4 regions of the Streptomyces kurssanovii genome follow, and region 1 is predicted to be linked to each of the others. Evidence: riboswitches for the same ligand, from Rfam matches in the RefSeq annotation. Region 1 holds a riboswitch; each other region holds the start of a gene.
The links. A riboswitch is a leader RNA that binds a small molecule or an ion and turns the genes downstream of it on or off. The one in region 1 is predicted to bind cyclic di-AMP.
Positions count from the first base shown of each region.

Region 1 (7,631 bases):
CGCGCGAGGACCAGGACGACTTCCGTGACTGGGCGGGGATGATGATCCGCCACGGGGGCGGCCCCCGCGGCGGCGTCGCCCGCTCTGTGAAGAAGATGCGCGGATACCTCGCGGAGTTGATCCACCGTAAGCGCGAGGAGCCGGGGGACGACCTCATCTCGGGACTCATCAAGGCGTCCGACCACGGCGAGCACCTCACCGAGAACGAGGCCGCGGCGATGGCCTTCATCCTTCTCTTCGCCGGTTTCGAGACCACCGTGAACCTCATCGGCAACGGGGTGTACGCGCTGCTGCGCAACCCCGGCCAGCGCGAGCGCCTCCAGGCCTCGCTCGCCACGGGCGAGAGCGAACTGCTCGCCACCGGTGTCGAGGAACTGCTGCGCTACGACGGGCCGGTGGAGCTCGCGACATGGCGGTTCGCCACCGAACCGCTCACCGTCGGCGGGCAGCGGATCGCGGCCGGCGACCCCGTACTCGTCGTGCTCGCGGCCGCCGACCGCGACCCCGAACGCTTCGATGCGCCGGACACGCTCGACCTGTCCCGGCGTGACAACCAGCATCTGGGGTACGGGCACGGCATCCACTACTGCCTCGGCGCGCCGCTCGCCCGCCTCGAGGGGCAGACCGCGCTCGGCACGCTGCTCCGCAGAATGCCTGACTTGCGGCTTGCGGGAGATCCGGCCGATTTGCGGTGGCGTGGGGGACTCATCATGCGTGGATTGCGCACTCTGCCCGTTGAGTTCACACCGCAAACAAACTGACGCTGCGTCAATTCTGTGACTTTCACGTGATCTCCGCTGCATCGACTTGTGACTCGCGTTCGAATACGGCTACGTTCACCGTCGACTCGGCATGCAACAGCAGGCCGCAGGTTTCCCAGCTGTCACGCGAAAGGCAACCGCATGCTCTCCGGGAACGGACGACACCGCCGACCCCGCCAGGCTCCGGCCCTCATCGTCGCGGCAGGGGTGACCGGTTCGGCCATCGCCATTCCGCTGCTCGGCGCGGGCTCCGCCTCCGCCGCGGACGCGAGCACGTGGGACCGTGTCGCGGAGTGCGAGAGCGGCGGCGCCTGGAGCGCCGACTTCGGCAACGGCTTCTACGGCGGCCTCCAGTTCTCCGAGGAGACCTGGGCCACGTACGGCGGCACCGCGTACGCGCCGAGCGCCGACCTCGCCAGCCGTTCGCAGCAGATAGCGGTCGCCGAGAAGGTGCTCGCCGCCGAGGGCCCGCAGGCGTGGCCCGCCTGTGGTCCGCTCGCGGGGCTCGTCGACGACGGCACGGACACCGGTGTCGACCCCGGCATCCTGCCGCTGCCGCAGCAGAGCGAAGCGCCGGCCGCCGAGCCGTCCGAGGACGCCTCCGGCGAGGACGCGCCGACCGGCGCCACGGACAGCGGGACCCGCGAGGGCTCTTCTGACGGTTCCGGCAGGACCGGTGGAGCGCCGGAGGGCACGGACACCTCCGAGCCGTCCGGTGACGCCGGTGGCGCGCCGGACTCCGCGGACGAGGCCACCACCGCTCCGGACGCTTCCGGCCCGGCCGAAGGGGCCGCGGGTTCGGCTCCCTCCGACGACGCGACGAGCGGCGGCGGCAAGCACCGCGGCGCCCCCGCCGACAACGAGGCGGAAACGGGCAATACGGAAGAGGGTCGCGAAAGTGGCCGTCATGCCTCACGCGGTGACAGTTCCGGCCGTAACGGCGTCGATGAGGCAACGGGCCCCGACGCCTACACCGTTCAGCCCGGCGACAACCTGTGTGACATCGCCGCCGAGAAGGACGTGCCCGGCGGATGGCCGGCGCTCTACGAGGCGAACGAGGAGACCGTCGGGGCCGACCCGGACCTCATCCTGCCCGGCCAGAGCCTCGATCTGGGCCTGAACCGAGGCTAGTTCGTTTGGGGTTTCGCGGGCTTATGTCCGTTGTGTGCGAGTGAGACAAGCATCTCTTTGCTGCAACTGGAGCAAATCCTCCCGCGAATTCGCCCACTCCGCCCCTCACCTGCGAAAACGGACATGTGTACGTGGCCGGTTCGGGCGATTTCTCCCCGATGTTCGACTTTGAACATCGGGGAGTCGTGTGTCTACCGTCTGAACCGTTCGCCATCGCGGGCACCGTCGACCGATACGCCGAATCCTGCCGTCGGTCGGGGGGAACAGTCGTCGCTCAGAGCGCCGAAGGCAGGAGCGGGGGACCCAAGGTAAGTGCCGGGCCCGTGGGCCGAGATCGCGAGAGGCCGACCGTACGTCGAGGTCGGCCGGACCGTGGAGACCGGCGGAACGGAACCGGCTGGGGGTGAAGACCGCGCGTCAGTGACGTGCGGCCGGGCAACTCACAGGCCCGAACCCGACAGCTCACCTCGCAGGCGTCGGTGAGGAGATAGCTCCATGCTGCGTTCTTCCGGCAACGCCAAGCACCGCCGCGCTTCCAGGGCGACCCGTATCGCCGCCTTCGTCGGCATCACCGGTGCGGCCGTCGCCGCCCCGCTGCTCGGCGCGGGCACCGCCTCCGCCGCCACCGCTTCCGAGTGGGACGCCGTCGCCCAGTGCGAGTCCGGCGGCAACTGGTCCATCAACACCGGCAACGGCTACTACGGCGGCCTGCAGTTCTCCGCCTCGACCTGGGCCGCGTACGGCGGCACCGCGTACGCCGCGACCGCCGACCAGGCGTCCAAGTCCCAGCAGATCGAGATAGCCGAGAAGGTCCTGGCCGGCCAGGGCAAGGGTGCCTGGCCGAGCTGCGGCGTCGGCCTGTCCAGCGCGTCCTACGACGGCGGCTCCGCCGAGGCCGAGCCCACGCAGCCGGCCCAGGAGCGCGCCGAGGTCCCCACCACGCGCTCCGAGCGCGCCGAGGCCCCGGCCAAGAAGGCCGAGAAGCCCGCAGCCGCTCCCGAGGCCAAGGCCTTCAAGAAGGGCGACGGCGAGTACAAGGTCAAGGCCGGTGACACCCTGAGCAAGATCGCCGAGGCCGAGAAGGTCAAGGGCGGCTGGGAGAAGCTCTTCGAGCTGAACAAGGACATCGTCGAGGACGCCGACGTGATCCACCCGGGTCAGCAGCTCCACCTGAGCTGACCTTCCTCCTCCCACGGTCCGGCGGTCGTGGGAGGCCACCCGTTCCTGGACGGGACCCGAGCACCCCGGTCCGGCGCGCCTTCCCCCGTACGCGCCGGGCCGGGGTCCGGTCCGTTCAGGGGCCGGGGCCCGAATGCCGGTTACCCGCAGGTAGATACCGCCCTGTTTGTCCGGCCTCAAGGGTCTTGATGCCCTTTTTCGTCCCAGGGGGCGGGCATCGGCCGGCCTTTGCCCCCGAGGCGGTTAGGCTCTTGCCGCAAGGCCAAGCAGACCTCTGCACTTTTTCTCGCGTCACATCCCAGAAGGAGATGCTCGTGCCGTCCATCGACGTCGTCGTAGCCCGGGAAATCCTGGACTCCCGAGGTAACCCCACGGTCGAGGTCGAGGTTGGCCTCGACGACGGCAGCACGGGTCGTGCTGCAGTTCCGTCCGGCGCCTCCACCGGTGCGTTCGAGGCTCTCGAGCTTCGCGACGGTGACCAGAACCGCTACCAGGGCAAGGGTGTCGAGAAGGCCGTCCTCGCCGTCATCGAGCAGATCGGCCCGGAGCTCGTCGGCTACGACGCCACCGAGCAGCGGCTGATCGACCAGGCGATGTTCGACCTGGACGCCACCCCGGACAAGTCCTCCCTCGGCGCCAACGCCATCCTCGGCGTCTCCCTCGCCGTGGCCCACGCCGCCTCCGAGGCCTCGGACCTGCCGCTCTTCCGCTACCTGGGCGGTCCGAACGCGCACCTGCTGCCCGTTCCGATGATGAACATCCTGAACGGCGGCTCGCACGCCGACTCCAACGTGGACATCCAGGAGTTCATGATCGCGCCGATCGGCGCCGAGTCCTTCTCCGAGGCTCTCCGCTGGGGCACCGAGGTCTACCACACCCTCAAGAAGGTCCTGAAGCAGAAGGGCCTGTCCACCGGTCTCGGCGACGAGGGCGGGTTCGCGCCGAACCTCGACTCCAACCGCGCCGCCCTCGACCTCATCCTCGAGGCCATCAAGGAGGCCGGTTACGCCCCGGGCAAGGACATCGCGCTCGCGCTCGACGTCGCCGCGTCCGAGTTCTACAAGGACGGCTCGTACGAGTTCGAGGGCAAGTCCCGCTCGGCCGCCGAGATGACCGAGTACTACGCGGAGCTCGTCGACTCCTACCCGCTGGTCTCCATCGAGGACCCGCTGTTCGAGGACGACTGGGCCGGCTGGCAGACCATCACCGAGAAGCTCGGCGCCAAGGTGCAGCTCGTCGGCGACGACCTGTTCGTCACCAACCCCGAGCGCCTGGCCCGCGGCATCGAGGAGAACGCCGCGAACGCCCTGCTCGTGAAGGTCAACCAGATCGGTTCGCTGACCGAGACCCTCGACGCCGTCGAGCTCGCCCAGCGCAACGGCTTCAAGTGCATGATGTCCCACCGCTCCGGCGAGACCGAGGACGTCACCATCGCCGACCTGGCCGTCGCCACCAACTGCGGTCAGATCAAGACCGGTGCCCCGGCCCGCTCCGAGCGCGTCGCCAAGTACAACCAGCTGCTGCGCATCGAGGAGATCCTCGACGACGCCGCGGTGTACGCGGGCCGCAGCGCGTTCCCGCGGTTCCGCCTCGCGGACCAGTAGGCGCGGCAGCTACGAAGGCTGATCGTCCCGACGATCAGCGGCTGACGCCCTGTCGTACGTACGTCCCCGGCCGCGGTCCCGTACCGTGTCCGGGGACGTACGTGTGTGAAGGGGAGGCGAGAGGCATGGCACGCACGCCGGAGGCGGACCGGTTCTCCACCGCGACCAGGCTGCGGCTGCTCGGCGAGCAGACCGCCGCCCGTGTCTACCGGTCCCAGAACCGCCGCCAGGCCCGCCGCTCCCGCCTCACCGGACGCGCGGCCTTCCTCGCCCTCGTCGTCTGCTCGCTCGTCGTCGCACTCGCCTACCCGATGCGCCAGTACGTCTCGCAGCGGGCCGAGATCGCCGAGCAGGAACGGCTGATGGACGAGGCCCGTACGAGCGTCGAGCAGCTCAAGGACGAGAAGGCGCGTCTGAAGGACGACATGTACATCCGGCGCCTGGCCCGCGAGCATCTGCACTACGTCCTGCCGGGGGAGACCGGATACACCATGATCGACCCGGAGGCCGCCGAGAAGCAGCACGAAGAGGGCGGTGCGGCCGACCGGCCCTGGTACTCGAACGTATGGAACGGCGTGGACAGCGCCGACGGCACGCAGCACAGGTAAGCCCCCGCCGCACAGGTAGACCCAGGCAGCACAGGTAAGTCAGCGAACAAGGCAGGCATGGAAACCCCTCCTCCCACCACCGAACCCACCGAGCCCACCGACGCGGACATCGCCGCGTTCAAGGACCAGCTCGGCCGGCCCCCGCGCGGTCTGCGCGCGATCGCGCACCGCTGCCCCTGCGGGCAGCCCGATGTCGTCGAGACCGCCCCGCGGCTCCCCGACGGCACCCCGTTCCCGACGCTGTACTACCTGACGTGCCCGCGGGCGGCCTCCGCGATCGGCACGCTCGAGGCGAACGGCGTCATGAAGGAGATGACCGAGCGCCTGGCGGCCGATCCCGAACTCGCCGCCGCCTACCGGGCGGCCCACGAGGACTACATCCGGCGCCGTGACGCCATCGAGGTGCTCGAGGGCTTCCCCAGCGCCGGCGGTATGCCGGACCGGGTGAAGTGCCTGCACGTGCTGGTCGGCCACTCGCTGGCGGCCGGCCCCGGCGTGAACCCGCTGGGCGACGAGGCGATCGCGATGCTGCCGGAGTGGTGGGCCAAGGGGCCGTGCGTGTCGCCCTGTGTGACGCCCGAAGCCTGATCACAGAGGAGACCGCCGACATGACCCGCGTCGCCGCGATCGACTGCGGCACCAACTCCATCCGGCTCCTGGTCGCGGACGTCGACCCGGCCACCGGGAAGCTCGTCGACCTCGACCGCCGGATGACCATCGTCCGGCTGGGCCAGGACGTCGACCGCACGGGCAGGCTCGCCCCGGAAGCGCTGAAGCGGACGTTCGACGCCTGCCGTGAGTACGCCGCCGTCATCGAGGAACTCGGCGCCCGCCGCGTCCGCTTCGTCGCCACGTCCGCGTCGCGCGACGCGGAGAACCGCGACGAGTTCGTCGCCGGCGTGCTCGACATCCTCGGCGTGGAGCCGGAGGTGATCACCGGTGACGAGGAGGCCGAGTTCTCCTTCACCGGCGCCACCAACTCGCTCCACGGCCGCTCCGACGTCGAGCGCCCCTATCTGGTCGTCGACATCGGCGGCGGCTCCACCGAGTTCGTGGTGGGCGAGGAGCACGCCCGCGCCGCCCGGTCCGTCGACATCGGCTGCGTACGGATGACCGAGCGGCACGCGCCGAGCAGTCCGGCGACGCCGGAGCAGATCGCCGCGATCACCGCGGACATCGAGGCGGCGCTCGACGACGTCGAGAAGACCGTGCCCATCCGGCAGACGCACACCCTGGTCGGACTCGCCGGCTCCGTGACCACGGTCGCGGGCATCGCGCTCGGCCTCCAGGAGTACGACTCCGAGGCCATCCACCACTCGCGGATCTCCTACGAGCAGGTCGAGGAGGTCACCACCATGCTGCTGAACTCGACGCACGACGAGCGCGCGGCGATCGGCGTGATGCACCCCGGCCGCGTCGACGTGATCGCGGCCGGGGCGCTCGTCCTGCTCACGGTCATGCGGCGGACCGGGGCCCGCGAGGTGGTCGTCAGCGAGCACGACATCCTCGACGGCATCGCGTACAGCGTCGCGGCCGGGACGAGGGACTGAGTCAGGGTCAGGACGTCACCACAGGGACGACGGACCGAGTCCGCGTCAGGACGTCGGGGCCGGGGACGGGGTGAGCACGACGAACTCCGCCCCGGCCGGGTCGTTGCACACCGCCAGCCGGCCCACGCCCTCCGCGTCCTCGGGGCCCATCGAGACCGAGCCGCCCTTCTCCCGTACGAGGGCGACCGTGGCGTCGCAGTCCGCGGTGCCGAAGACGGGGTGCCAGTACGGCCGGTTCTCGCCCGACGAGAACATCTGGGGGACGGCCATGATGCCGCCGAACATCCGCTCGGCCGGCTGGTCCTTCGGCGTGACCATCGTGTACGTGCCGCCGTCGCCGGGGAGTTCCATGTCCTGGCCGGACCAGCCGAAGACGGTGCCGTAGAAGGTCTGCGCGGCGGTCGAGTCGGTGGTGTAGAGCTCCACCCAGCCGAGGCTGCCCGGGGCGTCGGCCAGTTGGATGCCGGGGTACGAGCCCGGCTGCCAGACCGCGAACTGGGCGCCTTGCGGGTCGGTGAGCTGCGCGAACCGCCCTTCGTCCGACACCTCGGAGGGCGGGGTGCGCACCGAGCCGCCGGCCTGCTCGACGGCCTTGACGGTGGAGTCGATGTCCGGCGTGTGGAAGTAGACCGTCCAGGCCGGGCGTGCGCCTTCCTCGGTGAGCTGCCCGACCGCTCCGACCACCTTGCCGTCGAGCTGGAACGACTTGTAGCTGCTCGTCTCCTGGTCGAACGACCTGGCCTGCCAGCCGAACACGGCGCCGTAGAAGGCGGCCGCCGCGTCGATGTCGGGGGCGCC
Region 1 covers NZ_JBFAQK010000012.1:60,586-68,216, reverse strand. The annotation lists gene AB0K36_RS11975 (cytochrome P450 family protein) at 1-761, shown strand, start outside; gene AB0K36_RS11970 (transglycosylase family protein) at 903-1,892, shown strand; cyclic di-AMP (ydaO/yuaA leader) riboswitch at 2,246-2,383, shown strand; gene AB0K36_RS11965 (transglycosylase family protein) at 2,388-3,071, shown strand; gene eno (phosphopyruvate hydratase) at 3,380-4,675, shown strand; gene AB0K36_RS11955 (FtsB family cell division protein) at 4,801-5,283, shown strand; gene AB0K36_RS11950 (DUF501 domain-containing protein) at 5,341-5,871, shown strand; gene AB0K36_RS11945 (Ppx/GppA phosphatase family protein) at 5,892-6,833, shown strand; gene AB0K36_RS11940 (VOC family protein) at 6,879-7,631, opposite strand, start outside.

Region 2 (7,631 bases), on a different contig from region 1:
GTGGACGAGGCCGGTGAGCCGGCGATGCGCAACACCGACGTCCTCGAGGCGATCGCCGACCCGGCCTGGTCGAGCGAGCTGGGCCGGTTCAACCTGGAGATCAACATTCCCCCGCGGACGCTGACGGCGGGCGGCCCCGACTCCTGGGAGCGGGAGATCCGCGACGCGCTCAACCACGCCGAGGACCGGGCTTCGGAGGTCGGTGCCCACCTGGCCATGGTCGGCATCCTGCCGACGCTGCGGCAGCGGGACGTGGGGGAGGCGGCACTGTCGGAGAATCCGCGCTACCGGCTGCTGAACGAGCAGGTCTTCGCGGCACGGGGCGAGGACCTGCGGATCGCGGTCGACGGCGTCGACAGGCTGCGCACCTACGCGGACACCATCACACCGGAGGCCGCCTGCACGAGTACGCAGTTCCATCTTCAGGTCTCGCCCGGAGAGTTCGCCGCCTACTGGAACGCCGCGCAGGTGGTCGCCGGGGTGCAGGTCGCGCTGGCGGCGAACTCGCCGTTCCTCTTCGGCAAGGAGCTGTGGCGGGAGACCCGTATCCCGCTGTTCGAGCAGGCCACCGACACCCGCCCGGAGGAGATCAAGGTGCAGGGGGTCCGGCCGCGGGTGTGGTTCGGCGAGCGGTGGATCAACAGCGTCTTCGACCTCTTCGAGGAGAACGTGCGCTACTTCCCCGCGCTGCTGCCCCTGTGCGACGAGGAGGACCCGCGCGCGACGCTCGAGGGCGGCGACGTCCCCGAACTGCCCGAGCTCACCCTGCACAACGGCACCATCTACCGCTGGAACCGTCCGATCTACGCCGTCGCCCACGGCAAACCGCATCTGCGCGTCGAGAACCGGGTCCTGCCGGCCGGTCCCACCGTCGCCGACATCCTCGCCAACGGAGCGTTCTACTACGGGCTGACCCGCGCGCTCGTCGACGAGGAACGGCCCGTGTGGTCACGCATGTCGTTCCAGGCGGCGGAGGACAATCTGCACGCGGCGGCCCGGCACGGCATCGACGCCCGCCTGTACTGGCCGGGGATGGGCGAGGTCCCCGCGGCGGAGCTGGTGCTGAGGCGGCTGCTCCCGATGGCCCACCGGGGGCTGGAGCTCTCCGGCATGGACTCGGCGTGGCGGGAACCGCTGCTCGGCATCATCGAGCAGCGCTGTGTCACCGGCCGTAACGGCGCGGTGTGGCAGGCGGAGATGTACCACCACATCGACTCCACCTCGCGGGTCGACCACCATGAGGCGCTGCGGCTGATGACGCGGCAGTACATCGACTACATGCATCTGAACGCGCCGGCGCACACCTGGCCCGTGGAATGAAGGACGGCGCTCTCTGGAGTGCTGGTCTGTGAAGCGCCGGTTGTGGACGCCGGTCCCTGGAACGTCAGTCATCGGATGAGTCCGCTGCACCACTCTTCTCCCGCCGGGCTCACCCCGCTACCATCGTCCGCATTGGGAGCGCTCCCACCTCCGTATACCACTCGTACCGCCGCCCTCGGCGGTCCTGCTCGGAGAGGACGTTTCCGTGCGCAGAAGCGCCAGACCACTCGCCGCCTTACTGGCGGCGTTCGCCCTGACCGCCGGGCTGTTCACCGCAGGCAGCCCGGCCGCGGCACGCTCGGGCGAAGCCGCCCCCGCCGCCGAACCATCCGATGTGTCGACGGCCGCGGACACCTACACCTGGAAGAACGTGCGCATCGACGGCGGCGGCTTCGTGCCGGGCATCGTCTTCAACCGCTCCGAGAAGGACCTCGCGTACGCCCGCACCGACATCGGCGGCGCCTACCGCTGGAACGAGGCGGGCAAGGAGTGGACCCCCCTGCTCGACTGGGTCGACTGGGACCGATGGGGCTGGACCGGGGTCGTGAGCCTCGCCTCCGACACGGTGGACCCGGACAAGGTGTACGCCGCGGTGGGCACGTACACCAACAGCTGGGACCCCACCAACGGCGCCGTCCTGCGTTCCTCCGACCGGGGCGCCAGCTGGCAGGCCACCACCCTGCCCTTCAAGCTCGGCGGCAACATGCCCGGTCGCGGCATGGGCGAGCGGCTCGCGGTGGACCCCAACAAGAACTCCGTGCTCTATCTCGGGGCCCCCAGCGGCCACGGGCTCTGGCGGTCCACCGACTCGGGGGGTGACCTGGTCGAAGGTGACCGCCTTCCCGAACCCCGGCAACTACGCCCAGGATCCGACCGACACCAGCGGCTACGCGAACGACAACCAGGGCGTCGTATGGGTGACCTTCGACGAGCGCTCCGGCAGGGCGGGCAGTGCCACACAGGACATCTACGTCGGGGTCGCCGACAAGGAGAACACCGTCTACCGCTCGACGGACGGCGGTGCCACCTGGTCACGGATCGCCGGACAGCCCACGGGCTATCTGGCCCACAAGGGCGTCCTCGACTCCGCGACCGGCCATCTCCATCTGACCCTCAGCGACACCGGCGGCCCGTACGACGGGGCCAAGGGCCGTATCGCGCGCTACGACACGGCGACCGGCGAGTGGAAGGACACCAGCCCGACCGCCGAGGCCGACACCTACTCCGGCTTCAGCGGGCTGAGCGTGGACCGGCAGCGGCCCGGCACCCTGATGGCCACGGCCTACAGCTCCTGGTGGCCCGACACGCAGATCTTCCGTTCCACGGACAGCGGTGAGACCTGGACCAGGGCGTGGGACTACACCAGTTACCCCGACCGCTCCTTCCGCTACACGCAGGACGTCTCGTCCGTGCCCTGGCTCTCCTGGGGCGCGAACCCGTCCCCTCCCGAGGTCACGCCCAAGCTGGGCTGGATGACGGAGGCGCTGGAGATCGACCCGTTCGACTCGGACCGGATGATGTACGGCACGGGAGCCACCGTCTACGGCACCGAGAATCTGCGGACCTGGGACTCCGGCGGCCGGATCACCATCACGCCCATGGTGAAGGGGCTCGAGGAGACGGCCGTCAACGACCTGGTGAGCCCGCCGTCGGGTGCGCCGCTGCTGAGCGCCCTCGGTGACATCGGCGGCTTCCGGCACACCGACCTCGACGCCGTGCCGCCTCTGATGTTCACCTCGCCGAACCTCTCGTCGACCACGAGCCTGGACTTCGCGGAGGCGGCGCCGGCCACGGTCGTACGGGTCGGCAACGCCGACGCCGCCCCGCACATCGGCTTCTCCACGGACAACGGGGCCAACTGGTTCCAGGCCTCCCAGCCTTCGGGCGTGACGGGCGGAGGCACGGTCGCCGCCGCCGCGGACGGCAGCGGCTTCGTCTGGAGCCCGGACGGCACCGGAGTGCACCACACCACCGGGTACGGCAACTCGTGGAAGCCGTCCACGGGGATCCCCGCCGGCGCGACGGTCGAGTCGGACCGCCGGAACCCGAAGAAGTTCTACGGGTACAAGGCCGGCACCTTCTACGTGTCGCAGGACGGCGGCGCCACGTTCACCGCCAGGGCGTCGAGCGGTCTGCCGCAGGAGGGCAACGTCCGCTTCAAGGCCGTGCCCGGCCTGGAGGGCGACGTATGGCTCGCGGGCGGCACGGCCTCGGGGACCTACGGGCTGTGGCACTCGACCGACTCGGGCGCGACCTTCCGGAGGGTCGAGGGGGTCGAGCAGGCGGACGCCGTGGGCTTCGGCAAGGCGGCTCCCGGCGCCTCGTACCAGACGGTCTTCGTCAGCGCGAAGATCGGCGGGGTGCGCGGCATCTTCCGGTCCACGAACGGCGGCGCCGACTGGACGCGGATCAACGACGACGCGCACCAGTGGGGCTGGACCGGCGCCTCGATCACCGGCGACCCGCGGGTCTACGGGCGGGTGTACGTGTCGACCAACGGGCGCGGCATCCAGTACGGCGAGTCGTCGGACGGTGGCGGTACCGATCCCGGGCCCGACCCCGACCCGGACCCGCCCGGGGGCGCGGGATGCTCGGTCACCTACAAGATCACCAACCAGTGGTCCGGCGGCTTCCAGGCCGATGTGACGCTGACCAACACGGGCAGCGCCGCCCTGGACGGCTGGCAGCTGCGCTGGAGCTTCCCCGACGGGCAGAAGGTCGGTCAGATGTGGAACGCCGCCCCTCGGCAGAGCGGCGCCGAGGTGACGGCCGAGAACGTCTCCTGGAACGGCAAGGTGGCCGCCGGCGCGTCGGTGTCGTTCGGATTCACCGGCAGCTGGTCGGGCCGCAACACCGCACCGGCGGCGTTCGCCTCGGGTGGTGAGACCTGCACCACAGGGAGCTGAGGAGATGAGGTCCGGTTCCTGGCCGGCGGGCGTGCCGGCCAGGAACCCGTGACCGATCGGCCTCGCCGGAGGGCGCGTTCGACGCCTGATGTCCAATATGGCTTGTTTTACCGTCTTACTCGTTAAGTCCAATTGAGTCTTGTTGTTGCGAGTTGGCGTTCTTGCGACGCTATGGCGGTCCGGACGGTTGCACGGAGAGCCCGTGATGTCGGTCACCCGGCCGACGGCCGGGGCGAAGATCCCGGAAGCGGTACTTCCCTTTCCCGCGAAGGGCTTTGAGTTCCTTGACGCGGAACTGACAAATTGAAAATCCGCCCATGGAGGCCCCATTCGGATTGTGGTGTGGAATTCGGCACTTGTTTCGCGGGGACGCTCTCGCTTACGGTCACCGTCAATCCGGGTGGACCGCCGAATCCTGCCGCCGTCCGGAAACCGCAACCGCACTCACTTCACGTACGGCAGGAGCGGGGGAACCAGGTAAGTCGCCGAACCGGAATCCGGAACGGCTCGGGGTTAAGCCGCATTCACCTGCGGCCGGGCATCTCCAGCCCGAACCCGACAGCTCACCTCGCAGGCGACGGAGAGGAATTCGCCATGCCCGCAAAGGGTAAGCACCGTCGTCCCAAGTCCCGTTCACTGACCCGCGGACTCGTCGCAGCCGGCACGGGCGGCGCCGCGCTCGCCCTGCCGCTCATCGGCGGCACCGCTGCTCAGGCGGCACCCGTGGCGGCCCCCGTCGCGGCGGAGCGGGCTGTGGCCCCCGCCACGACCGTCGCCGCGGCCGCGCAGGCCGTCGCGCAGAAGGCCGGCACCGTCACGTATTCCGTGGTCGCCGGTGACTCGCTTTACAAGATCGCCGAAGAGCATTCCCTGAACGGCGGCTGGAAGCAGCTCTACAAGGACAACCGGAAGGCCGTCGGAGCGGACCCGGCGCTGATTCACCCCGGGCTCGAGCTGACGATCGGCGCCAAGGCCAAGGCCAAGGCCGAGGCCGAGCCGAAGGCGAAGCCGCAGGCCAAGGCGAAGGCCGCCCCGAAGGCCGCGGAAGAGGCGGAGACCTCCGAGCGCGCCGCCGACACCGCCCGCGCGGACCGTTCCGAGCGCAAGAGCGCCCCGGCGGCGAAGGCCGCCGCTGCCCCCGCGAAGCCGGCCTACGCGAACAACCTCGACGGCTGGATCCGCGAGTCGCTGGACATCATGGGCCGGCACGGCATCCCGGGAAGCTACGAAGGCATCCACCGCAACATCATGCGTGAGTCCTCCGGCAACCCGCTGGCCATCAACAACTGGGACATCAACGCCATCAACGGCACGCCCTCCAAGGGTCTGCTCCAGGTCATCCAGCCCACCTTCGACGCCTACCACGTCGAGGGCACGTCCTTCGACCTGTACGACCCGGTCGCCAACATCACCGCCGCGTGCAACTACGCCGCCGACCGGTACGGCTCGATCGACAACGTGAACGGCCCCTACTGACGGGACCCGAGCGGCGGCTGATCGGCCGCCTCCACCTGACGGGCCGGTGCCCGGGACGCCCTACGGCGTCCCGGGCACCGGCCTGTGGCGTGCCCGGAACTGCGCGCGTGCGCCGCATGGGACGACGTGCCCGCCCGCACGGGTCCGCCCGCACGGGCCGCCCCCTACGTGCCCGCCCCGCACGTGCCCGTCGGCTCGTGCCGCCCCGTGCGTGCCGTCCGCGCGTGCGGCACAGGACGGCGAACCCGTCCGCGCGTGCCGCATCGGCGTTCGCACTGGCCGGCTCGTCGTCCAGCCGCCTACCTGGCGTCCGCCGGTGAGGTGAGAGCGCCGCGCGGCACGGGGCGCCCGCGTGCCACCGGGAGGCCGGCGCGGGCGGCACCGGCGGGGAGCGTCCGGCCTCGGCCCGGAACCGCGGCACCGGCGGGGTGCGACCGGCCTCGGCCCGGAACCGTGGCACCGGCGGGTGCGGCCGGCCTCGGTCGGGCAGCGACCGGGCCCGCCCCGGAACCGTGGCACCGGCGGGGTGCGGCCGGCCTCGGTCGGGCAGCGACCGGGCCCGCCCCGGAACCGTGGCACCGGCGGGTGCGTCCGGCCTCGGACGGGCAGCGTCCGGCCGCGGTCCGGAGCCGGGGCGCCGGCGGGGGCGACCGGGCTGGGAGGGAAGCGACCGGCCGCGCCCGGAACCGCGGTCGCGGCTGTCCGGAGGCGGCTCGAGTGGCTCTCGAGCGGCTCCCGAGGGGCCGTGTGCCATCGTGGAGGCGACGGCTCCGGCGGACGATGGCGCGTTGATGTGTCCGCGCCGATGTCGACGGGGTGCGGCGCGAACACGCCGCCGACGGACCGAGTACCAGGGCCGTGCGGCCGAAAGGCGCAGGTCACAGGAGTACGAGAGGCGCGCGGGGCGCGCCCCGCGATCCGGCGCGCGCGCCCGGCGGCGCCAGGCAACTCCCTGCCGTGCAGCTTCCTGGCCTGGCTGAATACGGACAGCCGGCCCCTCCCGGTGATTACCTCATGTCAGGCGCCGGACGGCAGCAACGGACCGGCCGCCACAGGACACCGGAACGGAACGTACGCCGCACCCGTACTCACGAATGGAGACCCTCCATGTCCCGTGCCACCCGTTGTACCGCCGCCGCATCCGCCGTCGCCGCCGCGTTCCTGGGCGGCATCCTGCTGGCCTCCCCGGCGCAGGCGGCCGAGGCGCCGCGGACGGCGCCGGCCTCCACGGACGACTTCGTCTGGCCGACGCCGCCGGACCTGCCGGACGACATCGTGTGGCCCTCCCTGCCCTCGCTTCCCGGTCTCCCGGGGCGGCCGGGCGCGCCCGACGACTTCGTCTGGCCGTAACCGCACCGGAGCCGACGATGACGACAGCGATGACGACGATGAGGACCCCCGGTTCCGCGAGGACCGTCGCGGGCACCGTGCCGGCGGCCCGCAGGGACCGGCGTCAGATCCACTCCCGCCGGGTGGCCTGCACGCCGGCCTCGAAGCGGCTGGACGCCCCGAGCCGTTCCATGAGTTCGGCCACGATGCGCCGCTCGGTGCGCACCCCGATGCCCAGTGCCCTCGCCACGGCCTCGTCGGTGAGTCCGGTGGCGAGCAGCTGGAGCAACTTGCGCTCCTGCGGGGTCAGTCCGCCGGCCCGGGAGACCGGGGCGTCCATGGGGCTCGCGTGCTCCCAGTACGCCTCGAACAGCGCCCGCATGGCGAGGACCACCGGGGGACTGCTGAACAGCAGTGCCGAAGGCTGGGCCTGGCCGGGGAGGCCGGCGACGATCGCGGCCGACGTGTCGACGATGAGCAGCCGCATCGGCAGGGTCGGCGAGGTCCGTATCTCGCTCTGCCGCTCCGCCATCCACTGGGCGTGCGCCTTGGTGACGCGGTCGTTGGCGACGCTGTCCAGATAGATGGAGCGGAAGCGCA
Region 2 covers NZ_JBFAQK010000056.1:19,324-26,954, forward strand. The annotation lists gene AB0K36_RS28100 (glutamate-cysteine ligase family protein) at 1-1,320, shown strand, start outside; partial or broken gene AB0K36_RS28105 (cellulose binding domain-containing protein) at 1,526-4,226, shown strand; cyclic di-AMP (ydaO/yuaA leader) riboswitch at 4,658-4,818, shown strand; gene AB0K36_RS28110 (LysM peptidoglycan-binding domain-containing protein) at 4,821-5,702, shown strand; gene AB0K36_RS28115 (hypothetical protein) at 6,810-7,052, shown strand; gene AB0K36_RS28120 (helix-turn-helix transcriptional regulator) at 7,156-7,631, opposite strand, start outside.
Region 2: it holds a riboswitch for cyclic di-AMP, as region 1 does, so the genes downstream of both, AB0K36_RS28110 (LysM peptidoglycan-binding domain-containing protein) here and AB0K36_RS11965 (transglycosylase family protein) in region 1, are expected to answer to the same signal.

Region 3 (7,631 bases), on a different contig from region 1:
AGGTGCGTGGAAGCCGCGTTGGTGGCTGTCCAAGCCGGCCGGGTCGTGGCAGCTGACGGTGACGAGCAGGACGACCGGCGCGGTGGTCCGGACCCTGTCCGGTGGCGAGGCGCGCGGCGTCGTGAGTCCGGTGTGGGACGGCAAGGACGCGGCGGGCAGGTTCGTCGGGAACGGCGCGTACACCTGGGCGCTGAGCGTGAAGCCGGCCGACGGCCAGGGCGCGGACCTGACGGCGGCGGGCGCGGTGTCCGTGACCGGTGCCGGGGCGGTCCGGCGGGATCTGGCCGGCGACGACGGTTTCGGCGATCTGCTGGTGATGGACTCGGCGGGTCTGGTGTCGCTGTACAAGGGCACGGGCTCGGGTGGTCTGTCGGCGCGGACAGCGGGGTCGGGCGGCGTGTTCCCGACGTCGTCGGTGCCGGTGCCGTTCGGCGATGTGAACGGGGACCGCTGCAACGACGTGCTGGTGCGGGTCGGCGATCAACTGCGTGCGTACCGGCCGGGCTGCGGCAAGATCGTGTCGGCGTCGTCTCCGTACACGCTGATCGGCACCGGGTGGGGGCAGTACGACGTACTGACGTCCCCGGGTGACGTGACCGGCGACGGGTACCAGGACCTGGTGGCGCGTCAGGCGTCGACCGGCGACATGTACTTCTACGCGGGGACGGCGGATCACCGGCTCAAGAGCCGGGTGAAGATCGGCACGAACTGGAAGACGTACACGAAGATCGCCGGTGTCGGTGACCTGAACGGTGACGGCCGCGGCGACCTGCTGGGCATCGACGCGGCGGGTGCGCTCTGGCGGTACTACGGCACGGCGACGGGTGCCGTGACGCCGCGGGTGAAGCTGGCGACGGGCTGGGGCGGGTACACCTCGGTGGTCGGCATGGGCGACATCAGCGGTGACGGGAAGCCGGAGCTCGTGGGGCGTACGGGTGACGGCCGGCTGTACCGGCACAGCGCGACGGGGACCGGCACACTGGCGGCCCGGGTGATGATCGGCACGGGCGGATGGCAGGCGTTCAAGGGCCTGTACTGACGTGCTTCCGCCGCGGCCCGGGACGACCGGGCCGCGGCGGGACCGGGCCGGTGTCGGATACCCGATCGGTTCCGGGGATCTCTTTGGTTATGCTCAGGGGTGTTGTGTCGAGGGCCGTTAGCTCAATTGGCAGAGCAGCGGACTTTTAATCCGTTGGTTGTGGGTTCGAGTCCCACACGGCCTACCGCTCAGCCCCAGGTCAGGAAGGTTCTGGCCTGGGGCTGATCTTGTTTCCGACCGGCTTCGGCAGCCAGCCGTACCCACTGGACGGCCCGGAGGCAGGCACCCCTGGAACCCGCGCACACTGGGATCGGGAGGTGGAGCCATGGCACTCGAAGTCGACTGCGACCACACGACCGGCATCCAGCACGACATCACCAGGACGGGAGACGTGGAGCACGAGGCGAAGCGGTACCTCTGCGGCAAGTGCGGGCACGAGTACACCGTTCCGCGGCAGGACACCACGAACGAGGACCCCGGCGGTCGGTCGCCGAAGTGACGGCGCACGTCCGGAGAAACGCTCAGTCGCGTCGCCGGCAGCAGAGGAAGACCTGCTCCTCGGGCGGCACGTCGCTGATCGCCGGGGCGTAGGTGTACGAGGACTCCTTGAGGATCTCGAAGTCCTGCTCGACGACCTTGTGCAGCTCCTCGCGGAGATAGCCGGACACCCGGATGCTCTTTCCGAGGAACGGGATCGCGCGGTTGTCCATGTCCGCCTCCACCATCGAGATCACGAACAGGCCGCCGGGGACCAGCAGGTGGTGGACGGTCCGCAGGGCCTCGGGGATCTCGGGGCGGGGAAGCATGAGCAGGGAGAAGAAGGCCGTGACCGCGTCGAAGCGGCCCAGATCCGCGGGGCCGCCCGGACGGAGGTCCGCGATGTCGAGCTGGTGGAACGTACCTTCGGGCACGTTCGCCCGGGCGAGTCTCACCATCTCTTTGGACAGGTCGACGCCCACGACCTCGAATCCGGCATCCGTCAGCCGCCGCGCGGTCGGCACTCCGGTGCCGCAGCCGAGGTCCAGCACCCGCGCCCCGGGGGACAGCGCCCCGGCCAGCCATTCGCCGGCGGAGACCTGGCCCTCCTTGTGCGGGAAGGCGTCGTCGTAGCTGTCGCCGATGGCGTCGAAGGCCTCAGCCTGGTCCCTGCGGTCGGGGCGGATGCCCTCGTAGTCGGCGTCGCTGTTCCCGTTTGTCACGAAAGTACCTTTCGGAGGCCGCCTTGGGTGTCCCATGTTCGCGCCGCCGCTGCTCTGTGTCAGGCGGACGGGCATCAGGACGAGCATCAGAGGGTGTTCCGCTCCGGCACCCGGCTTCTGCGCCGGGTGTCGGAGCCCCGCGGCGGGTGGGCGGTGCGGATTCCGGGGTGGCTCGGCGGAAAGCGGGACCCCAAATACGACTCTCAGATGCGTGTTTGTTAGCGTCGCCTCGTGCGACTGACCAAGTTCACCGATCTGGCGCTCCGCGCCGTCATGCGCCTCGCGGTCTCCGAGCAGGGCGGGCCTCTGACCACCCGCGAGGTGGCGGAGGAGATGAACGTTCCATACGCGCACATGGCCAAGGCGATCGCCCGGCTGCAGCGCCTCGGCGTCCTGGACGCCCGGCGAGGGCGGGGCGGAGGGCTCGAGCTGACCGCGCTCGGTCGGCGGGCCTCCGTCGGATGGCTGGTGCGGGAGCTGGAGGGGGAGGGCGAAGTGGTCACCTGCGAGGGTGATGCGCCGTGCCCCCTGCGCGGTGCCTGCCGGCTGCGGCGGGCGCTGCGGGACGCGCAGGAGGCCTTCCATGCCGCCCTGGACCCGCTGACGGTGGCCGATCTGGTGGCTTCGCCGGCCGGGCCGGTCCTGGTCGGGCTCTCGGGTCGCCGCACCGGATGAAACCAAGCTGAAGCCGTGCCCTCCGGGGTTCCGGAACGACGGCTTTTAATACGCCCATCGCATACCAATTTAAGGAGTAGTCGTGCTCTCCGAGCAGTCCGTCCCGGTCGTCCGGGCCACCCTCCCCGTCGTCGGAGCCGCCATCGGTGACATCACCGAGCTCTTCTACCGCAAGCTGTTCGACGACCGGCCCGAGCTGCTGCGTGACTTCTTCAACCGGGGCAACCAGGCCAACGGGGAGCAGAAGCAGGCACTGGCCGGCTCGATCGCCGCCTTCGCGGGCATGCTGCTCGAGCGGCCCGACGACCGGCCGGACGCCATGCTGGCGCGGATCGCCAACAAGCACGCCTCCCTGGGCGTCACCTCCGGCCAGTACAAGCTCGTGCACCAGCACCTGTTCGCGGCGATCGTGGAGGTCCTGGGCGACGCCGTCACCGCCGAGGTCGCCGCCGCCTGGGACGAGGTCTACTGGCTGATGGCAAACGCCTTGATCGCCGCGGAGTCACGCCTCTACCAGGAGGCCGGCACCGCCGACGGCGAGGTGTGGCGCAGCATGGAGATCGTCGAGCGGCGCGAACAGACGCCCGACGTGGTCTCGTTCCTGATTCAGCCGGCCGACGGATCTCCCGCAGGCGCCTTCAGGCCCGGTCAGTACGTCAGTGTCCAGGCCGAACTCCCCGACGGGGCCCGGCAGATACGTCAGTACAGCCTCTCCGCCGCCCCCGGCAGGCCGCAGTGGCGCATCACCGTCAAGCGGGTGCGGGGCGCGGCCGGTCCGCAGGGTGAGGTCTCCTCGTGGCTCCACGAGACCGCGCGCGCCGGGGATCTGCTGACGGTGTCCGTGCCCTTCGGCGATCTGGTGCTGGCCGAGGACGAGGGCCCGCTGCTGCTGGCGTCCGCCGGCATCGGCAGCACGCCGATGCTCGCCATGCTCGACCACCTCGCCGCCACCGGTTCCACCCGTCAGGTCGTCGTGGTGCACGCCGACCGCAGCGCGGCGGACCACGCCCACCGTGAGGAGTTGCGCCGCCTCGTCGACGCCCTGCCTTCGGCATCCCTCCACCTCTGGTACGAGACCGGCGGCGACGCCGGTGCGGCGACCGGGCAGGCCGACATCGGCGCTCTGGACCTTCCCGAGGGACTCACGGCGTATCTGTGCGGCCCCTTGCCGTTCATGCGCGCCGTACGGGGTGATCTGCTGCGCCGTGGCGTGCCCGCCGAGGCCGTGCACTACGAGGTGTTCGGGCCCGACCTCTGGCTCGGTCAGGAGTAGCCGGCGGCGGAGGTTTTCCGGCCTTCGCCCGGCGCCCCTCGTCATTGGTACGGATCTTGCTCTGCATGGCGTAAGGTTGTGTTCACCGACGCGGGGTGGAGCAGCTCGGTAGCTCGCTGGGCTCATAACCCAGAGGTCGCAGGTTCAAATCCTGTCCCCGCTACTGATGACACCGGCCCGGTGGTCGATCGAGAAGATCGACCACCGGGCCGGTGGCTTTTCCGCAGCGCCACGACCGTCGCCCGGTCGGGCGACCGGAAGTCGCCCCGCGGCGCGTCGGCCTTCAGCCTGAGGGGGGCGCGGTACTGTCCGCAGCCGTCAGCGGACCCGGTAGGACCCGGCAGGAGACCACCTTTGGGCCAGGAGTGGCGAGATCAGGGCGGCGCCAGAAGAGCCCCGTGGTTCGTCCGCGCGTTGCCCATGGCGATGATCGTCGGCGGGGTGGTCTTCGACGTACTGACCCCGCCCCGGTTCACCGCCGTACCTCTTTATGCCGCCGCCCCGCTCGTCGCGGCGCCTGTCCTGTCATGGCTGGCGACGCTGCTGACCGGGATCGCCGCGGTTCTGGCCCTGAGCATCCTCCATGCCGTCAACCGGAGCTTCTTTCAGATCACGGTGCTCACCGAGACGACCACGGTGGTCACCGTCGTCGCTCTCGCGCTGTTCATCAACATTCTCGTGCGGCGCAGCGGTGAGCGGCTCGCCTCTGCCCGGGTGATCGCGGAGACCGCGCAGCGGGCGGTGCTGCCCGCGCCGGCCGACCGGATCGGCGGTCTGCACATCGCCGCCCGGTACGAGGCGGCGCAGGCGGGCGCGTTCATCGGCGGCGACCTCTTCGCGGTGCAGGACACGCCTCACGGCGTGCGCCTCCTGGTCGGCGATGTGCGGGGCAAGGGGCTGGGGGCGGTGGGGACGGTGGCCGTGCTCATCGGCGCGTTCCGTGAGGCCGCGGAGCAGGAGCGCTCCCTGGAGGGCGTGGCGCAGCGGCTGGAGCGAGCCCTCAAACGGGAGGGCACCAGGCGGGAAGGGCTGGACGCCGTGGAGGGGTTCACCACCGCGGTACTGGGTGAGATCCCGCGCGGCCGGGCCCTGGTGCGGCTGGTGAACCGGGGGCATCCCGAGCCGCTGGTGCTGCACGCCGACGGGGCTCTGGACGTCCTCGCGCCGGCGCAGGCGGCGCTGCCGCTGGGGATGGGTGACCTGGCGGCGTGGCCCGACCGGGCGGACGAGTACCCGCTGCCCGACGGGGCGACGCTGCTCCTCTACACGGACGGGGTGACGGAGGCGCGGGACGCGCGCGGCGTCTTCTACGACCCGGTGGAACGGCTCGCCGGACGTCTCTTCCCCGGGCCGGCGGAGCTGCTGGACGCGCTGGTCGACGACGTACGCCGGTACACCGGCGGCGGTTCGAGCGACGACATGGCACTGCTGGCCGTCGGCAGGCCGGCGGAGGGGCAGCCGGAACGGCGCCGGACGGTGCCGGTGGTTCCGCCGGAGCCGGGCGGCCGCGACAGGTCCGCGTGACATCACGCGCCCGATGGAGGCGGTGTGCACGCTCCGTAGTCGAAGGGGAGCCGTCCGCAGAGCATGTGATGCCCGATCAGAATCGTGACGCCCTCCGGTGTTTGATCAACTCGCCCGGTTCCGGCCGATTCTGTCCGGGTAAGTCCCGGCCGAAGTCGTTAATGATCACCCGGAACAGCTTGGAATCCGGCCCCGCCGTCTATTAACGTTCGATAACGCAGTGCGGTCGTCCCAGCCGTCGCAGAGGCGGCGCCGTGCGCACGTGCCGAATCCCGCAAGGGAACCGGGGAACCACTAATTGGGGTGAATCGGTCACCCTTTGCCGCTCAGTCCGCGGTCGAGGGCGCCCGTAGGAGACCTTCCTGCTCCGAACCCGTCAGCTAACCCGGTAGGCGAGAAGGAAGGAAAGGAGTACGCCTTCGTGGCGTCCAACATGCCTGCCCCCGAGGCCCGCTTCGCGTCCGAACGTTTCAGTGCCGACGCCCCCGAGCGGACCTGGGAGGAATGGAACCCCACAGAGGACTCCGTCCGCCCCGTGCGCGGCCGGCACCGTGTCATCAAGCAGCGCGGCGGAATCGCCCGCAGCTCCACGGTGCTCGGAGTCGGCGTCATCGCCGCGGTCGGCGCGGGTGGCATAGCCACCGCGCAGGACAAGCCGGCGGTCTCCATCTCCCTTCCCGATTCCATCACGGACAAGCTTCCTGACGCCAAGTCACTTCCCGGCGTGGGATCCCTGATCTCCGACTCGGACGACTCCGACGGCGACGTGCAGGCGGCGCCGCTCACCGCCGCGACCACGGTCGCCGACGCCGGTGCCGGCCAGGCACAGGCCGCCGGCTCCGGCGAGGCCCTGCGCGCCCGGATCCTCCAGCAGGCCGAGCAGCAGCAGGCAGAGGCCGACGCCGAGGCGAAGGCGGCCGCGGAGGCGCTCGCCGCCGAACAGGCGGCGGCCGCCGCCGAGAAGCAGCAGAGCGCGGCCGAGGCCAAGGCCGCCGAGGAGAAGCGCAAGGCGGAGGAGGCCGCGCGGGCGGCGGCGGAGGCCGCGCGTCTCGCCGAGCTCGCCCGGAGCTTCTCCCTTCCCACCTCCTCCTACACGATCACCTCCACCTACGGTGAGTCCGGCGCGATGTGGTCCTCCGGACAGCACACCGGCCTGGACTTCGCCGCACCGACCGGGACCCCGGTCAAGGCGGTGCACGGCGGCACGGTCAAGTCCGCGGGCTGGTCCGGCTCCTACGGCTACCGCATCGTCCTCGAACTCGAGGACGGCACCGAGGTCCTGTACGCCCACCTCTCCTCGATGACGGCGAGCGCGGGCCAGCAGGTGTCCACCGGCGAGACGATCGGGCGCGTCGGCGCGACCGGCAATGTCACCGGCCCGCACCTGCACCTCGAGGTGCACACCGCCGGCGGCGTCGGCATCGACCCGATGGCGTGGCTGCGCGACAAGGGCCTCACGATCTGATCCCTGCCCGGTACGGGTCGCAGTTCCTCCCGTGCCGGGCACATCCATGTCTCCGGCAGTCCTGGCGCACACCCCCCGACGCCGGGGCTGCCGGAATAGCCGGTACGGGCCCGGCCGTTGATCACCGCATGACCTCTCTGCGCACCCTCGGTTCCTCCGGCCTGACCGTCTTCCCGCTCGCTCTCGGCGGCAACGTCTTCGGCTGGACGGCCGACGAGGCGCGGACCTTCGCGGTCCTCGACGCGTACACGGCCGCAGGCGGCAACTTCGTCGACACCGCCGACAGTTATTCCTCGTGGGCCCCCGGGAACGAGGGCGGCGAGTCGGAGACCCTCATCGGCAAGTGGCTCGCGGCCCGCGGCAACCGCTCGGAAGTCGTCGTCGCCACCAAGGTCGGCGCCCATCCCCGTCACAAGGGCCTCTCCGCCACCACCATCAAGGCGGCCGCGGAGGAGT
Region 3 covers NZ_JBFAQK010000042.1:45,624-53,254, forward strand. The annotation lists gene AB0K36_RS24980 (FG-GAP-like repeat-containing protein) at 1-1,039, shown strand, start outside; tRNA gene AB0K36_RS24985 (tRNA-Lys) at 1,151-1,223, shown strand; gene AB0K36_RS24990 (hypothetical protein) at 1,365-1,538, shown strand; gene AB0K36_RS24995 (class I SAM-dependent methyltransferase) at 1,561-2,238, opposite strand; gene AB0K36_RS25000 (RrF2 family transcriptional regulator) at 2,470-2,913, shown strand; gene AB0K36_RS25005 (globin domain-containing protein) at 2,996-4,186, shown strand; tRNA gene AB0K36_RS25010 (tRNA-Met) at 4,276-4,349, shown strand; gene AB0K36_RS25015 (PP2C family protein-serine/threonine phosphatase) at 4,607-5,710, shown strand; cyclic di-AMP (ydaO/yuaA leader) riboswitch at 5,964-6,120, shown strand; gene AB0K36_RS25020 (M23 family metallopeptidase) at 6,132-7,175, shown strand; gene AB0K36_RS25025 (aldo/keto reductase) at 7,304-7,631, shown strand, end outside.
Region 3: it holds a riboswitch for cyclic di-AMP, as region 1 does, so the genes downstream of both, AB0K36_RS25020 (M23 family metallopeptidase) here and AB0K36_RS11965 (transglycosylase family protein) in region 1, are expected to answer to the same signal.

Region 4 (7,631 bases), on a different contig from region 1:
GCACGTCCTTCGGGACCCGCACGCTCGATCCGTACTCGAAGCTGATGGCCGAGCGGATCGTCTTCCTGGGGACCGCCGTCGACGACACGGCGGCGAACGACGTCATCGCGCAACTCCTGCACCTCGAGTACGAGGCTCCCGACCAGGACATCTGTCTGTACATCAACTCCCCGGGCGGGTCGCTGAGCGCCATGTCCGCCATCTACGACACGATGCAGGTCGTCATGTGCGACGTGGCGACCACCTGCCTCGGCCAGGCCGCCTCGACGGCGGTCGCCCTGCTCGCCGCGGGCGCTCCCGGCAAGCGCATGGCCCTGCCCGGCGCGCGGATCGTGATGCAGCAGCCCGCGTACGAGGAGCCGTTGCGCGGGCAGCCGTCCGATCTGGAGATCCACGCCGCCGAGTTGTTGCGACTGCGCGAGCAACTCGCCTCGATGCTGGTGCGCCACACCGGCAACGACCCGGACCGCATCGCGGGCGACCTGGAGCGGGACAAGATCTTCGACGCCGCCGCGGCGCAGGAGTACGGCCTGATCGACCATGTCGTCACGAGCCGCAAGCTCTCGGCCGTGCCACGCACGGGGAGGTGAGCGCGGGATGCTGCCGCCCGAACTGCCGCCGCTGCCGGCACTGACCCGCGCCGAGGCCGAGTTCGTCGACACCTACCTCGAAGTCGTCGACCTGCTCGGCAGGATCAACCCCGCCCGCACCACCCACACCTACGGAGCCCTGCGCGCCGCGCAGGCGCTCGTCGGGCGAGCCGCCGCCCTCAAGGACGCCCTGACGCTCATGCACATCCGGGGCGAGAGCGAGGTGTACACGCACACACTGACGGAGGCACTGCGCGTCCTCGACGGCGAGCGCAGGACCGATCGGCTGACCATGCCGCCGCTTTCCACGAGTTGACGGACGTTCCGGTGCCGCCCGCCGACACGGCGCGGCGGCTCCCGTACCCCGTTCGGTGGAGTTCGGCCCAAGTTGTCGCACTGCCCCGGACTTGCGTCGGCGGGACCACCGATCTGGCGCAATCGGGCGCTTCAACTGCTGGTACGGGACGGGACGGGAGCGAGGAAAAAGGGGTCCGACAGGCCTGCCCACCCGAAAGGTCCAGTCGTGATCAGCTTCACAAAAGCCGTTTCAGCTCGGAAATCGGACATCGGTGGGTAACGATCCGTGGGACGACAAGCCCCCGCCACCTCGACGGGGCGGTCCGGGCGGACGCTGAATCCTGCCGCCGCGCCGGATGTCTGGTCGACGGAATTGCATCGGCAGGAGTGGAGGACCCAGCAGTACGGCGTGACCGGCGATCCCGGCCACGCCTTGGGGTGAAGCCGCCGCGGCGGCCGGGCGTCTTCGCCGTCCGAACCCGACAGGTCACCCTTCACAGGCGGCTGACGAAGGGTTGCGCATGACCGCGCAGATGCATCTCCCGCACCTGTTCTCACGGGCGGGCGCCGTATCGGCACTCACGATCGCCGCCGTCGGCGGCACACTTCTGACCCCTGGCAGCGCTGCTGAAGCGCATGCGATCAGCAGCCACGCGAGCAAGGCGCTCAAGGTGGCCGCCTCGAAGAAGGGCTCGCCGTACCGGTACGGCGCCACGGGTCCGTCCCGCTTCGACTGTTCGGGGCTGACGCTCTATTCGTACAAGAAGGCGGGCAAGAAGCTGCCCCGCACCGCCCAGCAGCAGTACAACCGGACCCGCCACATCTCCGCTTCCCATCGGCAACGCGGTGACCTGGTGTTCTTCCATGCCGGCGGTGTCGTCTACCACGTGGGGCTCTACGCCGGGAACGGGAAGATCTGGCACTCGCCCAAGACGGGTGACGTGGTCCGGCTGGTCAAGATCTGGACGAAGAGCGTCAAGTACGGCCGCGTGCGCTGACGTACCGCCAGGTCCCGCCGGGGTCCTGGACGGATGTCAGTGCGCCGTCGAGCGGATCAGCAGGGCCGCGCCGAGCGTGGTCAGCGCGCCTCCCGAGACGCCTTCGACGGCGCGGGCGGTCCGCGGCCGGCGCAGCCACCGGCCGAGCCGGTCGACCAGCAGCGCCACCGCCGGGAACCACAGCAGCGCCAGCAGCACGACCGTGCCGGCGAGCAGCAGCGTGCGCGGCAGTACGGCCGCGCCGTCGGGAACGAACTGCGGGAGCAGACTCAGGAAGAGCACCGGCGCCTTCGGGTTGAGGACGTTGGTGAGGAAGCCCTGCCGCAGTCCGCGTCCGACGCCGTGCGGGGCCGCGTTCCGCGGATCCGCCGGGTCAGGCTGCGGGCGCAGTGCGGCGTGCAGCGACCGGACCCCGAGATACAGCACATAGGCACCGCCCGCTGTCTGCAGGGTCCGGTAGAGGACGGGCACCGTGGCGAGAGCGGCGGCGAGCCCCGCCACGGCCAGCGCCGTGTGGACGAGCAGCCCGCCGGCCACTCCCACCGCGCAAGCGACACCGGCGCGGCGTGAGGCGACCGCGTTGCGTACGACGACGGTGAAGTCGGCGCCGGGCATGGCGACCATGCCCGCGGCGACCCCGATGAAGGCGATCAGCTGTCCGTCCATGCGTACCAGCGTGGAGGCGCCCGGGCCTTAACGTGTACTTGGACTTTCTGCGGGGAGGCCTGAAGCAACGCTTAAGGGGTGGCATGTACGACCCGATCCGGCTGGCGGCTCTCGTCGCCGTGGCGGACGCCGGTTCCATCACCCGGGCCGCCGCCCGGCTCGGATACACGGCGCCGGCGCTCTCGCAGCAGATCGCCAAGCTGGAGCGCGAGGCCGGGGCCGTTCTCCTCGTGCGCTCGCACCGCGGCGCACGGCTGACGGCGGCCGGCGAGCTGCTCGCGGAACGCGCCCGCCGGGTGCTGGACGAGATGGACCGGGCGCGCCATGAGCTGGCGGGGCTCACCGGCCTGGCCGGCGGCCGCCTTCGGGTCGGCACGTTCACGACGGTCGGGATCCATCTGCTGCCACCCGTGCTGAGCGCCTTCCGCCGCGCGCATCCGGACGTGGAACTCACCGTCGCGGAGTACAAGCCGCCCGGCGGGGTCACGGCCGTGGCCACGGGCGAGGTCGATGTGGCACTGACCCATGCCTATGAACCGGCCGAGCCGGCCGCCACGCCGCAGGGAGTGGTGGTGGAACCCCTCCTGGTGGAGGAGTTGGTGCTCGTGACCGCTCCGGGGCATGTACTCGCGGGCGGTTCCGGCCGGCTGCCCGTGGGCGAGCTGGCGGGCCAGCCGCTGATCAGCAGCGCGCCGTCGCATCCGCCGCGCAAGGGGGTGGAACGCGCACTCGCGAGCGCCGGCGCCACACCGGCCGTGGTCTGCGAGTCACCGGGGTACGCCCTGGTGTGCGCGCTCGTCAGCGCGGGACTGGGGGTGGCCGTCGTGCCGGAGATGGTCGCCTCGATGGCCCCGACACCTTTGCGGGTACGGCAGTTGGAACCTGCGGCCTTCCGCAGGACGATCTCGGTGGCCCACCGGGGCGAGGAGTCGGGTCCGGCCGTGCGGTCGCTGCGGGCGCTGATGCGGGGCGCGTTCGCAAGGGCGGGCAGCAGGACCCGGTCCGTCCACGAGGCAGGGACTCTGTGAGCCGGGGGCTGTGAGGCAGGGGCTCTTCGAGCCAGGAGCTCGGGTTCCGGGCGGGCGGAGCGGTCAGCTCTGCACGGGGACCGACCAGGGCAGTGCGATCCAGACGGTCTTTCCGCCCTCCTCCGTGGGCGTGACGGTCAGCCGGCCGCCGTACTCCGCGGTGAGCGTACGGATGATGACCATGCCGCGCCCGTTGTCCTGCCGGACGGCGGCGGGCAGCCGCTGAGGCCAGCGCGGATGGCTGTCGGTGACGCCGATGCACAACTGCTCGTCGCGCTCGAGGCGCAGATCCACCGTGAACGTCGGGGACTGGCCGAACGTGTGCTGTACGGAGTTGGTGGCGAGCTCGGAGACGATCAGCTTGACGGTGTCGACGGTCTCGGCGTCCGGCTCCAGTCCCCATTCGCACAGGACGTCCGTGACATATCTCCGGGCGGCGGAAACCGACGCCGGATCGCTCGGCAGAGTGGCGGATGCTTCTTGGTGGTCTGCCATGGCGGCGCTGTCCCTTTCCCACCGCGGCCGGGCTCCGACTCGTAGCGGATGAAACGCGGGAACGGCCACGGATTACGCTTCTGCGTCAGAGTGCCACTTATCGTCCGTGAGGGGCGCCGATCCACCGAGATACGTACATTTCTGTCGCTCGATGCGGTGAACTCTGCTACGACAGACCGTTTTTACGGCCACCGCCCGCGGCCTGGCGGCTCAACTGCCCGGTGCGGTCCGGATGATCGTGGAGAGCGCCGTGCCGATCTGCCGGTCGGTGAGATCCGCCCTGGCTGTCAGCCGGATCCTGGAGATCCCGTCGGGTACGGACGGGGGCCGGAAGCAGCCGACGACGAGTCCGGCGGCCCGGCAGTCCGCCGCCCAGCGCAGCGCCGCGTCCGGGGAGGGGGCCTGCACGGAGACGACCGCCGCGTCCGGGCGGGCCGAGGTCAGCCCGGCGTCGGTCAACCCGCGGTGCAGCGTCGCGGCGACCTCGCGCGCCCGTCCGGCGAGCCCGGGTTCGTCGCGCAGCACCCGCACACCCGCGAGTGCCGCCCCGGCCGCCGCCGGGGCGAGGCCGGTGTCGAAGATGAAGGTGCGCGCGGTGTTGATCAGGTGGTCGATGACGCGGGCGGGTCCGAGGACCGCACCGCCCTGGCTGCCCAGCGACTTGGAGAGCGTCAGCGTGGCGACGGTCCCGGCCTCGCCCGCGAGCCCGGCGGCGTCCAGGGCGCCGCGGCCGCCGGCACCGAGGACGCCGAGCCCGTGGGCGTCGTCGACGAGGAGCCCGGCGCCGTGCTCACGGCAGACGTCGGCGAGGCCCCGCAGGGGTGCGGCGTCGCCGTCGACGGAGAAGACCGAGTCGGTGACCGCGAGGGCGCGCCGGCCCGGGTGGGCCTCGAGCGTCTTGCGTACGGCCTCGACGTCGGTGTGCGGGACGACCGCCGTCTCCGCACGGGAGAGCCGGCAGCCGTCCACGATGGAGGCGTGGTTGCCCGCGTCGGAGACGACGAGGGCGTCACGGCCGCTGAGCGCGGTGACCGCGGCGAGGTTCGCCGCGTAGCCGGAGGACAGGACGAGGGCGGCCTCGAAGCCGCAGAAGTCGGCGAGTTCACGCTCCAGTTCGGCGTGCAGTTCGGTGCTGCCGGTGACGAGCCGGGAACCGGTCGCCCCGGCGCCCCACCGGCGGGCGGCCCGTACGGCGCCTTCCGTGACCTCGGCGCGGCGGGTGAGGCCGAGATAGTCGTTGCTCGCCAGGTCGAGGAGGGCACTGTCGGCGGGGCGCGGCCGGAGGGTGCGGACCAGGCCCGCCCGCTCGCGGCGGCGCGACTCCTCGTCGATCCAGTCGAAAGGATTCCTCGGCATGGCGGTCCGGTCCTTTTGTAGGCAGCGGACAGACCCTAGCCGGGCGGGCCCGGGTATCGGGTGTGGCCATGCACACACCTCAAATCGTGGGTGTTGTGGGCTTCCTCCTTGGCCGGGACGTGTGCGGTAGGCCAGGATCGGCGCCATGGACCTGCTGAACACACTGGTGGAGAAGGGGCTGCGGCGCGAGCTGCCGACCCGCGAAGAAGCGCTCGCCGTGCTGGCGACCTCCGACGACGATGTGCTCGATGTGGTGGCCGCTGCCGGCAAGGTGCGCCGTCAGTGGTTCGGGCGGCGGGTGAAGCTCAACTATCTGGTCAACCTCAAGTCCGGCCTGTGCCCGGAGGACTGCTCGTACTGCTCCCAGCGGCTCGGGTCGAAGGCGGAGATCCTCAAGTACACCTGGCTGAAGCCCGAGGAGGCCTCGGAGGCCGCGGCTGCCGGTGTGGCCGGCGGCGCCAAGCGGGTGTGCCTGGTCGCGAGCGGGCGCGGTCCGACCGACCGTGACGTGGACCGGGTGTCCAGGACCATCGAGGCGATCAAGGAGCAGAACGAGGGCGTCGAGGTGTGCGCGTGCCTGGGCCTGCTCTCCGACGGCCAGGCCGAGCGGCTGCGCGACGCGGGCGCCGACGCCTACAACCACAACCTGAACACGTCCGAGGGGACGTACGGGGACATCACCACCACGCACACCTACGCGGACCGCGTCGACACGGTCAACAAGGCGCACGCCGCCGGTCTGTCGGCCTGCTCCGGCCTGATCGCCGGCATGGGTGAGAGCGACGAGGACCTGGTGGACGTCGTCTTCGCGCTGCGGGAGCTCGACCCGGACTCGGTGCCGGTGAACTTCCTGATCCCCTTCGAGGGGACGCCGCTCGCCAAGGAGTGGCACCTCACGCCGCAGCGGTGTCTGCGCATCCTCGCGATGACCCGGTTCGTCTGCCCGGACGTCGAGGTGCGGCTGGCCGGCGGGCGCGAGGTGCATCTGCGTTCGATGCAGCCGCTCGCGCTGCACCTGGTCAACTCGATCTTCCTCGGCGACTACCTCACCAGTGAGGGCCAGGCGGGCAAGACCGACCTCGAGATGATCGCGGACGCCGGTTTCGAGGTGGAGGGCTCGGACACGACGACGCTGCCGGAGCACCGTGCGGCCGGCGGCGGCTGCGGCTCGGTGTGCGGCGACGGCGACTCGGGAGGGTGCGCCTCGGAGGCGGCGGAGGCGAAGACGACCGCCGCCCCGGCGGGTGAGGCGTCCGCGGCGCGCACGGATCTGGTGGCGGTGCGCCGCCGGGGAGCCGGGACGGACCTCGCGCCCAATGCCTGAGTTCGGCCCCGAAGAGCTTCGCGCGCTGGACCGGGCGCACGTCTGGCACCCGTACGGTCCGATGCCGGGCCGCAGCGACCCGCTGGTGGTGGAGTCCGCCTCCGGCGTGCGGCTGCGGCTCGCCGAAGAGGTGCACGGGCAGCGTGAGTTGGTCGACGGCATGTCCTCGTGGTGGTCGGCCGTCCACGGGTACAACCACCCGGTGCTGAACGAGGCGGCGACCGCGCAGCTGGGCCGGATGAGCCATGTGATGTTCGGCGGGCTCACCCATGAGCCCGCCGTGCGGCTCGCGGCCCGGCTGGTGGAGATCACCCCGGAGCCGCTGCGGCACGTCTTCCTCTGCGACTCGGGCTCCGTGTCCGTGGAGGTCGCGGTGAAGATGTGCCTCCAGTACTGGCGTTCGCTGGGCCGCCCCGCCAAGCAGCGGCTGCTGACCTGGCGCGGCGGCTACCACGGCGACACCTGGCAGCCGATGTCGGTGTGCGACCCCGAGGGCGGGATGCACGAGCTGTGGCAAGGGGTGCTGCCCCGCCAGCTCTTCGCCGAGGCGCCACCCGCCGACTACGAGGAGTCGTACGCACGGGGTCTGCGGGACCTGATCGCCCGGCACGCGGACGAGCTCGCGGCTGTGATCGTCGAGCCGGTCGTGCAGGGCGCGGGCGGCATGCGGTTCCACTCCCCCGAGTATCTGCGGGTGCTGCGACAGGCCTGCGACGAGCACGGCGTGCTGCTCGTGTTCGACGAGATCGCGACCGGCTTCGGGCGTACGGGCACGCTGTTCGCGGCCGGGCACGCGGACGTCGCACCGGACGTGATGTGCCTGGGCAAGGCGCTGACCGGCGGCTATCTGACGATGGCCGCGACGCTGTGCAGCTCG
Region 4 covers NZ_JBFAQK010000053.1:16,792-24,422, forward strand. The annotation lists gene AB0K36_RS27400 (ATP-dependent Clp protease proteolytic subunit) at 1-590, shown strand, start outside; gene AB0K36_RS27405 (hypothetical protein) at 598-906, shown strand; cyclic di-AMP (ydaO/yuaA leader) riboswitch at 1,243-1,405, shown strand; gene AB0K36_RS27410 (C40 family peptidase) at 1,409-1,885, shown strand; gene AB0K36_RS27415 (LysE family translocator) at 1,922-2,551, opposite strand; gene AB0K36_RS27420 (LysR family transcriptional regulator) at 2,635-3,579, shown strand; gene AB0K36_RS27425 (ATP-binding protein) at 3,643-4,074, opposite strand; gene AB0K36_RS27430 (8-amino-7-oxononanoate synthase) at 4,285-5,430, opposite strand; gene bioB (biotin synthase BioB) at 5,576-6,754, shown strand; gene AB0K36_RS27440 (adenosylmethionine--8-amino-7-oxononanoate transaminase) at 6,747-7,631, shown strand, end outside.
Region 4: it holds a riboswitch for cyclic di-AMP, as region 1 does, so the genes downstream of both, AB0K36_RS27410 (C40 family peptidase) here and AB0K36_RS11965 (transglycosylase family protein) in region 1, are expected to answer to the same signal.